Regions from separate parts of the Lysinibacillus sp. NPDC097868 genome, predicted to be linked through region 2. Evidence: riboswitches for the same ligand, from Rfam matches in the RefSeq annotation. Region 2 holds a riboswitch; each other region holds the start of a gene.
The links. Region 2 has a riboswitch for thiamine pyrophosphate ahead of ACIQXJ_RS07770 (ABC transporter substrate-binding protein). Riboswitches for the same ligand answer to the same signal wherever they lie in the genome.
Positions count from the first base shown of each region.

Region 1: linked by a shared signal. The riboswitch ahead of thiW (energy coupling factor transporter S component ThiW) and the one ahead of ACIQXJ_RS07770 (ABC transporter substrate-binding protein) in region 2 are both predicted to bind thiamine pyrophosphate.
Region 3: linked by a shared signal. The riboswitch ahead of thiC (phosphomethylpyrimidine synthase ThiC) and the one ahead of ACIQXJ_RS07770 (ABC transporter substrate-binding protein) in region 2 are both predicted to bind thiamine pyrophosphate.

Region 1 is NZ_JBIWBS010000001.1:175,133-178,336, forward strand. Features, by position in the region: gene ACIQXJ_RS00800 (VWA domain-containing protein) at 1-737, shown strand, start outside; gene thiW (energy coupling factor transporter S component ThiW) at 796-1,287, opposite strand; TPP riboswitch at 1,465-1,572, opposite strand; gene ACIQXJ_RS00810 (MFS transporter) at 1,628-2,824, opposite strand.
Region 2 is NZ_JBIWBS010000001.1:1,581,213-1,584,416, reverse strand. Features, by position in the region: gene ACIQXJ_RS07775 (hypothetical protein) at 210-545, opposite strand; TPP riboswitch at 982-1,093, shown strand; gene ACIQXJ_RS07770 (ABC transporter substrate-binding protein) at 1,287-2,282, shown strand; gene ACIQXJ_RS07765 (thiamine-binding protein) at 2,283-2,576, shown strand; gene ACIQXJ_RS07760 (ABC transporter permease) at 2,573-3,204, shown strand, end outside.
Region 3 is NZ_JBIWBS010000007.1:94,780-97,983, reverse strand. Features, by position in the region: gene thiC (phosphomethylpyrimidine synthase ThiC) at 1-1,527, opposite strand, end outside; TPP riboswitch at 1,676-1,790, opposite strand; gene ACIQXJ_RS22715 (AEC family transporter) at 1,838-2,767, opposite strand; gene ACIQXJ_RS22710 (methyl-accepting chemotaxis protein) at 3,013-3,204, opposite strand, start outside.

The DNA of each region.
Region 1 (3,204 bases), 1.4 Mb from region 2:
TGATAGCTGAAAGCGAGAAGGAAGACCCTGTATTGGCACAATGGCAATATGGACTTGGTAAAACTTTTGCTTTCACATCAGATTCGACAGGGAAATGGGCTGGTGACTGGGCAAGGTGGCAAGAATGGGGATCATTTTGGCAAACAATCATTTCGCAAATGCTACCAAGTTATAATGATGTAGCCTATGATGTACGTCTTGATACAGATGGCTCATTTATCATCACGGACCCGACAAATGAAGCTGCATTTTTAGATATTGTCGCTGTCGATGAATCTGGCGAGGAGCTTGATTTGCAGCTTGAAACGATTTCTGCCTCGCAAGTACGTGCAGTTGTCAAAGCTAAACCAGGGTTGATTTTTTTCCGTATTGCTGACGAAGAGCAGGCCATTTATCAGGCTGGTCTAAGCGTACCGTACAGTGCAGAATATGAATTACGTCCTGTGAATGAGACACTTGTCGAGCAACTAACGAAGCGAACTGGTGGCTCTGTCTTGAAAGAACCACAAGACGTGTTCCGTAAGTTCACTAACAAAGGAGCAGAGCGCCAAAATATTGCAACATGGTTACTATTAACGGGGATGCTATTATTCTTCGTAGATATTACGATTCGACGCTTTGGATGGAGCTTTATAACAAGGCATAAGCAAAAAGAAAAGTCTGTAGAAGAAGCAACCGTACAGGCGGAGGACACGAACGTTGCACAGCTATTAAAAGGAATGAAAAAACGCTCTTAATCAAAAAAACGATGGCACATTGCTAAAAGCATGTGCCATCGTTTTTGTATAAACAAAGTTACTTCGTAATAAGCATATGCGATGTGGTTTTCCGTAGACTGCTAGCAATCATAATACCAAGAAATGCTCCAATTAAACTAGATGTCAAAAATGCAGGCATAAAAAATAATGCACCTACGGATGTTCCCATTAATAATTGCGCATATGGTACAGCGACTAATGAGGCCATAATACCTGTGCCAAATACTTCACCAACACCAGCTAGCCAGTTGTTGCGACTGTATTTATAAGCAAAGGCTGCACATGCCGCACCGATGACGCTTCCAGGAATCGCTAAAAGAGAGCCTGTGCCTGTTAATATACGAATCAATGCTGTAACTATAGCAACGATGATAGAAGGCATAGGACCTAATAGAATGGCACAGATGACATTGATCGCATGTTGTACAGGATAAGCACGAGCAATGCCAGTTGGAATGGAGACAAAAGTAGAGCCTGCTACTGCAATAGCTACTAATAAAGCCATAGTAGTTAGTTTTCGAATAGACATGATAGTTACTCCTTTTAGTTTTGTGCGATGAATCGCCGATAGAACAAAGTGAACCGCCGGTAAAATGCTAGAAATCGCCGATAGGTCCCGAAATTTCCGATAGCACTGTCAAATGAATACAAAAAAGCCGCTTCCTTGTCACGAAAGGAAGCGGCCTTGCATTTTTAAATTACATGAAAGCAAGCGTCGCCACTTCCCTCCGCTAGTGTGAACTAGATCAGGTTCAAAGGGTCCGTATATGAGCATATACGTCTCAGCCTTGTAAAGACTCCCCTAGTGGTGTTAAACGATTTAATTTTTCGATAATAAATGTACCATATTACAAATAATTGTCAATGGACTAATTTGTATCAGGCTGCATAAGATGCGGCGCCTTTTTCAATGTCCAAATGAGCGCTACTAAGAAACATGTCATTAAAATAATTGCTCCAAATATATACGGACTGTTCATATTCCAATCGAATAAAAGACCCGCAAGTGCAGGACCAATCATATTTCCAAGACTCATATAGGCATTGGTAAGTCCAGCGGCTAAACCTTGTTCATTGCCAGCAAGTTTAGAAATCAGTGTGTTGACGGCTGGGCGAATAAGTGTTGTTGCCGTGGAGAAAATCGTTGCGACAACTAAAATAAGTGCAAAGCCAGAAACAAATAATATTAGGAAAATAGCTACAGCAGCAATAAATAAATTGACTAATACAACTTTCATTTCCCCAAAGCGCTTAAAGAGTGGTGTGATGATGAACATCTGCACAACAACACCAAATGCACCACCTACAGTTAAAATTATCGCAATATCGGTAGGTGTGTAGTTAAATTTGTCTGTCACAAATAATGATAATGTTGTTTGGAAATTGGCGATGCCGAACGAGAACACAAGCATAATAATCAACATGACAAAGTATGGCATTTGGACTGAACGTGCCATCTGCCTCACAAGATTATCTTGCTTTTGTGCTTTTTGAGCTGCACTTGGTTTTGTAGAAGGTAATAACAACAATGAAAGGATAGAGGCAATAATAGCAGCTCCTCCAGCCATAAAGAATGGGAAATGCAAACTAACTTTAGATAAGAATCCACCAATACCTGGTCCAATCATAAAACCAAGAGACATAGCGGCACCTAACATGCCCATTCCTTTACCTCGTTCTTCATACGTTGTGATATCTGCTACAAACGCCATAATTGGAGGTGCTACAAAGGCAGAACCTAAACCTCCTAAGAAACGAGCAACAAAAAGCATCCATACGTCTGTAGATAGCCCGAACGAAATTTGCCCAATACCAGTTACAATCAGACCAAAAACAATCAAGTTTTTTCGACCATATCGATCCGAAAGATTCCCAGCAATTGGAGAAAAAATGAATTGTGCAAAGGCGAACGTTGCAATTAACATGCCAAGAACTTGTCCTGCTGCACCAAATATATGTAAATACTTTGGCATAACAGGAATAATAATTCCGATGCTCCCCATAGCGATAAACATATTAAACATTAAAATATACAAAGCCGCCTTGTTTGACTTCTGCTGGGTCATTGAATCCCCCCCTTTTTTCTATTGAAACATTATTACAGTCTATCATAAAGAAATATTGCTTGGCTATTGGATTATAGTCGTAGATGAATGACCTGGTCATCGGAACGAAGACATTGTTTTTCCTCTGAATAATACAATTGATTTCCGCTACGGGCGTCGCATTCCGCGGGCACACCGTAAGCCGCAACCCTCGCTGGCGCGCGGTCTGTTGCGTCTTACGTGTTGTGCGTTCCCGCAGGAGTCGCCGCCCTCCGCTCCAATCAACTGAACAAGTGGGTTAAAGAAATTCAATTTTGTGACCACCAAAAGGGAAAAAATAGAATGTACCAAAATAATACCGATGCCTCATGGCTATCTTCTTTTTAAATAGAAATGAAAAC
Region 2 (3,204 bases):
GTAAATGCTTAAATTATATAACAATCGTGTGCTTTAGTTTAACTAGCAACAATAGAAAAATGATAGAAAAAAGGACTCGATTTCACTTAATAGGAATCGAGCCTGTTTTATTATACCCACTAACACGAATGTGGTGCTTAGCTGTATTGAAAATTTTTATGTGAATCTTTGTCTCTGTATTTTTAATTGAAATTTTCAAATGGCTAGTTTTATTTATTCAATTCCTTATATAAAACATATTTTAAAGCAGAAATTTCATCTTCAGACAGTTTACCTTCAATTTCGGATAATACTTCATCCTTACTAATTGAACCGTTTTGCACTTGTTCCTGAATATCAAGTAAACGATTAACGCCCACTTTTTTTATTAACACACGTGTCGCTTCTTCTTTAGTTTGGAAGGGAAGAGTATCCGGATTTGTAGTTGCTGCCTCGCTGGCAATTTCTTGAACCGTCGAATCGTTCTTGATATAGGATTTTACTTCTTCTCGTTTTTCGTCATCTAAAGTAAATTCCACTTTCTGTACCAAAATGCCATAAAGCATAGCCAGCTGCTCCGAGTAAAACAAGAAATACTACGGTAATTTTTAAAAGCTTTTTCATCAACTCACTCCTGACACTTTGAATAAAGCACAAACTCTCAAAAATCACGAAGAAAAAATGTTTTCTATAATTAGTTTAATTTCAAATATAACTAAATGACACATAGCAACTATCTTTTCAAAGGGTGATGGAAGTTATATCGTGTAGTATGGAGAATAACTCTTTTTTAACTTGTTGGTTTTGCAAAAGATTAACTGTTTCGTATTGAAGAATTTTTGATGTTCCAAATTCCATGCATAAAAACATTTCTATTTGCAAAAGTCATGTTGCAGAATACTTGTATAGTCCAATAGAAGCTCATTTTTATCAATTACGAAAATTACTAGCTTGTCATTTTACGATAGATATGGGTATAATAATCAACGAAAAGTTCATAAGTTAAGAATGTAGGGGGGCTGGAAGTTGCCAGCTGAGATTGCGTCCGTTTAGACGCTGACCCTTTGAACCTGATTTGGCTCGTACCAGCGTAGGGAACATCTATTCAAAAATATTCGTATACTATTTTTTGATACCGTTTGCAAACGTCTGGGATAATTCCTAGGCGTTTTTTGTTTAGGACTCATTATTCCGCCTAAAACTAGGTGTAATCTATTAGAAGCGATGCAAATGGCCTAAGAATACCTTTTCTGGTGAAAACATTCAATCTTGAACACTTTCAAACTACTAGACTTGGAGGACACAGCATGAAAAAGTGGTTTTTCGTTCTTGTTGCTGCATTATTAACATTAGTTGGTTGTAGCGAAAAAGAGGACAAAGAGGAAACAAGCACATTGAAAAAGGTATCCGTTGTACTGGACTGGACACCTAATACGAATCATACAGGACTTTATGTTGCGAAAAAGCTCGGCTACTTTGAGGAGCAAGGTTTAGACGTAGACATTATATTACCTGGTGATGCAGGGGCAGATCAACTTGTTGCATCAGGCAAAGCTCAGTTTGGCGTTAGCTACCAGGAAGGTATAACGCAAGCACGTGTTCAAGACGTGCCTCTTGTATCGATTGCAGCAATTATTCAGCATAATACATCTGGCTTTGCATCAGATGCTTCAAAAGGCATTACGTCACCAAAAGATTACGAAGACAAAACGTATGGTGGTTGGGGAAGCCCGATAGAACAAGCTGTTTTACAATCTCTAATGCAAAAAGAACATGCCGATATTAAGAAATTAGATATCGTTAATGCTGGAGATTTAGACTTTTTCACAATGATGCAGAAGGATATAGATTTTGCATGGATTTATTATGCTTGGACAGGTATTGAGGCGGAGCTTCGTGGAGAAAAATTAAATATGCAGTATTTAACAGACTATAGTGAGCAACTCGATTATTATACACCTGTACTTGCAACGAATGAAAAGATGATTAAGGATAATCCTGATGTGGTAAAGGCATTTGTTGCAGCTACTACAAAAGGTTATGAGTATGCAATTGAGCATCCTAATGAAGCGGCTGATATATTGCTTGAAGCGGTAACTGATTTAGATAAAGCACTTGTGCATAAAAGTCAGGAATGGTTAGTGAACAAATATCAAGATGATGCAGCACAATGGGGCGAACAAAAATTAGCAGTTTGGGAAAACTATGCGGACTGGATGACAAAGAACAACGTTTTAGAAGGCGAATTTCAAGCAGATCAAGCTTTTACAAATGATTTTTTACCAGAGAAAGGGGCAAAATAAATGGCTAATTCATTAATTAGTGTACAAATTATACCTAAAACAGAAAAATACGAGGATGTAATTCCATTCGTTGATGCAGCGATTGCGATTATCGATGCTTCAGGTGTGCGCTATGAAGTGCAGCCACTAGAAACGACTATGGAAGGTGAACTGTCTACCTTACTGCAAATTATTGAAGAGATGAATAAAAAAATGATTGAATTGGGTGCCATTAATGTTATTACGCAAGTGAAAATTTTATATCAGCCAACTGGCATTACAATGGGGACGTTGACGGAGAAGTATCGAGGATGAAACAGCTAGTAACGAAAGGAAGGTCGATTATTTTTATCGCCTTCCTGTTAGTTATCTGGGAAATCATTATCCGTTTGGCTGACATCCCACATTGGCTATTACCAGCGCCGAGTGCCATCGTTACTGAAGGTGTTCACTCTTATAAAACGTTCATGCCCCATGTGTTCGCCACTATACAGCTAGCGGTACTGGGCCTTGCTATTGGTATATTTTTCGGCTTGAGTGTTGCGATATTATTACACCGCTCAGCGACGGTAAGGGCATTTGTGTATCCGATTTTAATTGTGTCACAAAATGTGCCTGTACTTGTCCTTGCACCATTATTAATTATTTGGTTTGGTTTCGGGCTGTTACCGAAGCTGATTATTATTTGTCTCGTTTGCTTTTTTCCAATCGTTATTGCGGCCATGGATGGATTTCGTCAAACATCACCTGAGCTTAAGCATTATTTTGCAATGATAGGTGCTACAAAAGGTCAAACATTTTGGAAATTAGAATGGCCGTTTGCTTATCCTTCTATATTTTCTGGTATTAAAATTGCAGCGACTTATAGTGTGATGGGGGCTGTCATCGCAGAATGGCTTGGTGCGAAAAAGGGGATTGGTGTCTATATGACACTTGCTCAATC
Region 3 (3,204 bases), on a different contig from region 2:
CCAACGAAACTCAAAGCGAGCCTTCGAAAGAGCGTCATCTCGCTGCTGTGCACCAGGATGACCTTTAGCTAAATCCGCTGCATGTGCTGCAATTTTATATGTGATAACACCTACACGTACATCTTCTCGATTTGGTAACCCTAAATGTTCCTTCGGTGTTACATAGCACAGCATGGCTGTTCCAAACCAGCCAATCATTGCAGCGCCAATAGCAGATGTAATATGATCATAGCCAGGTGCAATATCCGTTGTTAGAGGACCCAATGTATAAAATGGTGCCTCTTTACAAACTTCTAATTGCTTGTCCATATTTTCCTTAATAAGATGCATTGGCACGTGCCCAGGTCCCTCTACCATCACTTGTACATCATGCTTCCAGGCAATTTGTGTTAACTCCCCTAGCGTTTCAAGCTCTGCGAACTGTGCCTCATCATTGGCATCGGCAATTGAACCAGGACGTAAACCATCCCCTAACGAAAAGGCAACATCATACGTTTTCATAATTTCACAAATTTCTTCAAAATGAGTATATAAGAAATTTTCTTGATGATGGAATAGACACCACTGTGCCATAATTGAGCCTCCACGCGATACAATGCCCGTTACACGATTAGCTGTAAGCGGTACATATCGCAGCAACACACCTGCGTGAATTGTAAAGTAATCAACCCCTTGTTCAGCTTGCTCGATTAGCGTGTCACGATACACCTCCCACGTTAAATCCTCAGCAACGCCATTTACCTTTTCAAGTGCCTGATAAATTGGCACTGTTCCAACAGGCACAGCAGCATTACGAATAATCCATTCGCGGGTTGTATGAATGTGCTTACCAGTAGATAAATCCATAATATTATCAGCACCCCATCGTGTTGCCCATGTCATTTTTTCAACTTCCTCTGCGATGGATGAAGTTACAGCTGAATTTCCAATATTGGCGTTAATTTTCACATGGAAGTTACGGCCGATAATCATCGGTTCCGCCTCCGGATGATTTATATTAGATGGCATTATAGCTCGCCCCGCAGCAATTTCTGCACGCACAAATTCTGGTTTTAAATTTTCACGAATCGCTACAAATTCCATTTCTGGAGTAATAATTCCTTGTCTTGCATAATGCAGCTGTGTCACATTACGGCCATTTTTCGCACGTAAAGGTTTGCGAGAAAGCTTTGGAAAAACATTTTCCTTTATGCGCGGGTCATCCGCATTACGAAACCCATTATCCTCTGGCTTAATGGTACGCCCCTCATATTCCTCTACATCGCCCCGTTCTTTCATCCACGCACTACGCAAAGCTGGTAAACCCTTTGTAATATCGACTTTGTAAGTTGGATCCGTATAAGGTCCACTCGTATCATAAACTCGTACAGGCGCATTATTCTCTTCACCAAAGCTACCCGTTGTGGGGCTTAGCTTAATTTCACGCATTGGCACTAATATATCTGGGCGTGATCCTTCTACATATACTTTTTTACTTCCGTCAAAGCTTGTCATAATGTTCATGTTTTTTTCGCTAACTGTTGTCATTTACTATTCCGCTCCCTTTTACGTAAATTATTAAAAGGACCGAATCTAGCCCACTCCAACAAGTAGTATTACAAATAAAAAGCCGAATCCAAAAAGTATTGGATCCGGCTGTACATGTAAGGTTACATTTATCGCAAAGTTCAAGGAGTGCGAAGTTCATTAACTTTCCCACGCTGGTATGAGCCAGATCAGGTCCAAAGGGTCAAGAAACCTCAATGCGTTTCCCTCTCAGCCCGACTCATCAGACTCCCCTAGTTAAGCTATTCAGTTTGATGCTAGTGTAACAGATATTCCTAATAGATGGAAGTCATTAAGTAAATAGTATTTCTGCCATATAAATTACGATTGTTACTGTAATACAGCTAACAATGGTTGAAAAAAGCACCGTTTGTGCAGCGGTTTCTGATCCTAAATCATATTCTAGGGCTAGACTCGAGCTATTACGTGAAGTTGGGAATGCACTCGCAATAAAGAGCGATTGGGCCACAACGCCATCTAAGCCGAGGACAAAAATTATCAACAATGCAACAGCTGGACCTACTACAAGTCGTGTAAAACAGCTAACAAACACCGTTCTATTAAACATTGATTTAATTTCAAGCTGAGATAGTTGCGCACCGAGCGTAATAAGAGCAACAGCGATAAACCCATCAGCAACGTGGTCAATTGGAATACGGATAAATTGAGGAATGCCAATATTACAGAAATTCATTGCCACACCTATAATGAGCGCATGAATAATCGGCATTTTCAGGAAATCCTTCACAATAGCCATACCTGATTTAGTTGAAGAAATTAAATTATATAAACCATATGTATAGGTCGTTACATTTTGAAAAATAACGAGAATAACTTGAATGGCCACCCCAATTGGCTGTGTCACAAAAATCATTTGTGCCACCGGAATGCCATAGTTACCAGAGTTAATGAGTACAACACTATTTTTAAATACCGCTGCTTCTGTTTTCTTTAAACCTAGCCCCTTCGCTATAAAATGACTAAGCACCATTTGACTCCCAATAAAGAGCACAATAAATAACGCCACTTCACCAAGCACCGATAGTTCCACACTCGTTTCATATAAATTTACAAACACAGCTGCTGGCATAAAACAGTATGTAATAAGCTGGGATAGTGCTTTTAAATTAAATTGAAATTTCCTTTGTAAAAACGCCCCAAGTACAAGCAACACCAAAATAGGGGCAACAATTTTAAAGAAAATCATACCCAGATACATCATGGAGGAGACCCCCTTTCATCTTTCTATAGTAAAACTGTTCCCAAACTGGGTCAATGCCCCTCCCCGCTCAACTGTTTACATAAAAAGAGACTGTCCTTGGAAAAGGACAGTCTCAACGTGTCTACAAAGGAAATCAAGAGGTTTTACCGGCGATTTCCTCTGGTTTATCGGCGATTCTCAAGGATTTAGTGGCGATTCCTGAAATCTACGATAATATAATTAGCCATAAAAATGCCCTAGCTTAATTATGCAAGTTTAAATCGATTCACGACTTCTTGTAGCTCTTTAGAAATTTGGTTCATATTATTAATTGATTCTGCAACCTTTTGCATTTCTGCCTGTTGATCCACAGCAGATGCACTTACTTGTTCAGCAGATGCTGCAGTTTCCTCTGAAACGGCAGAAATACTTTGAATCGCTGTAACTGCCTGATCTTT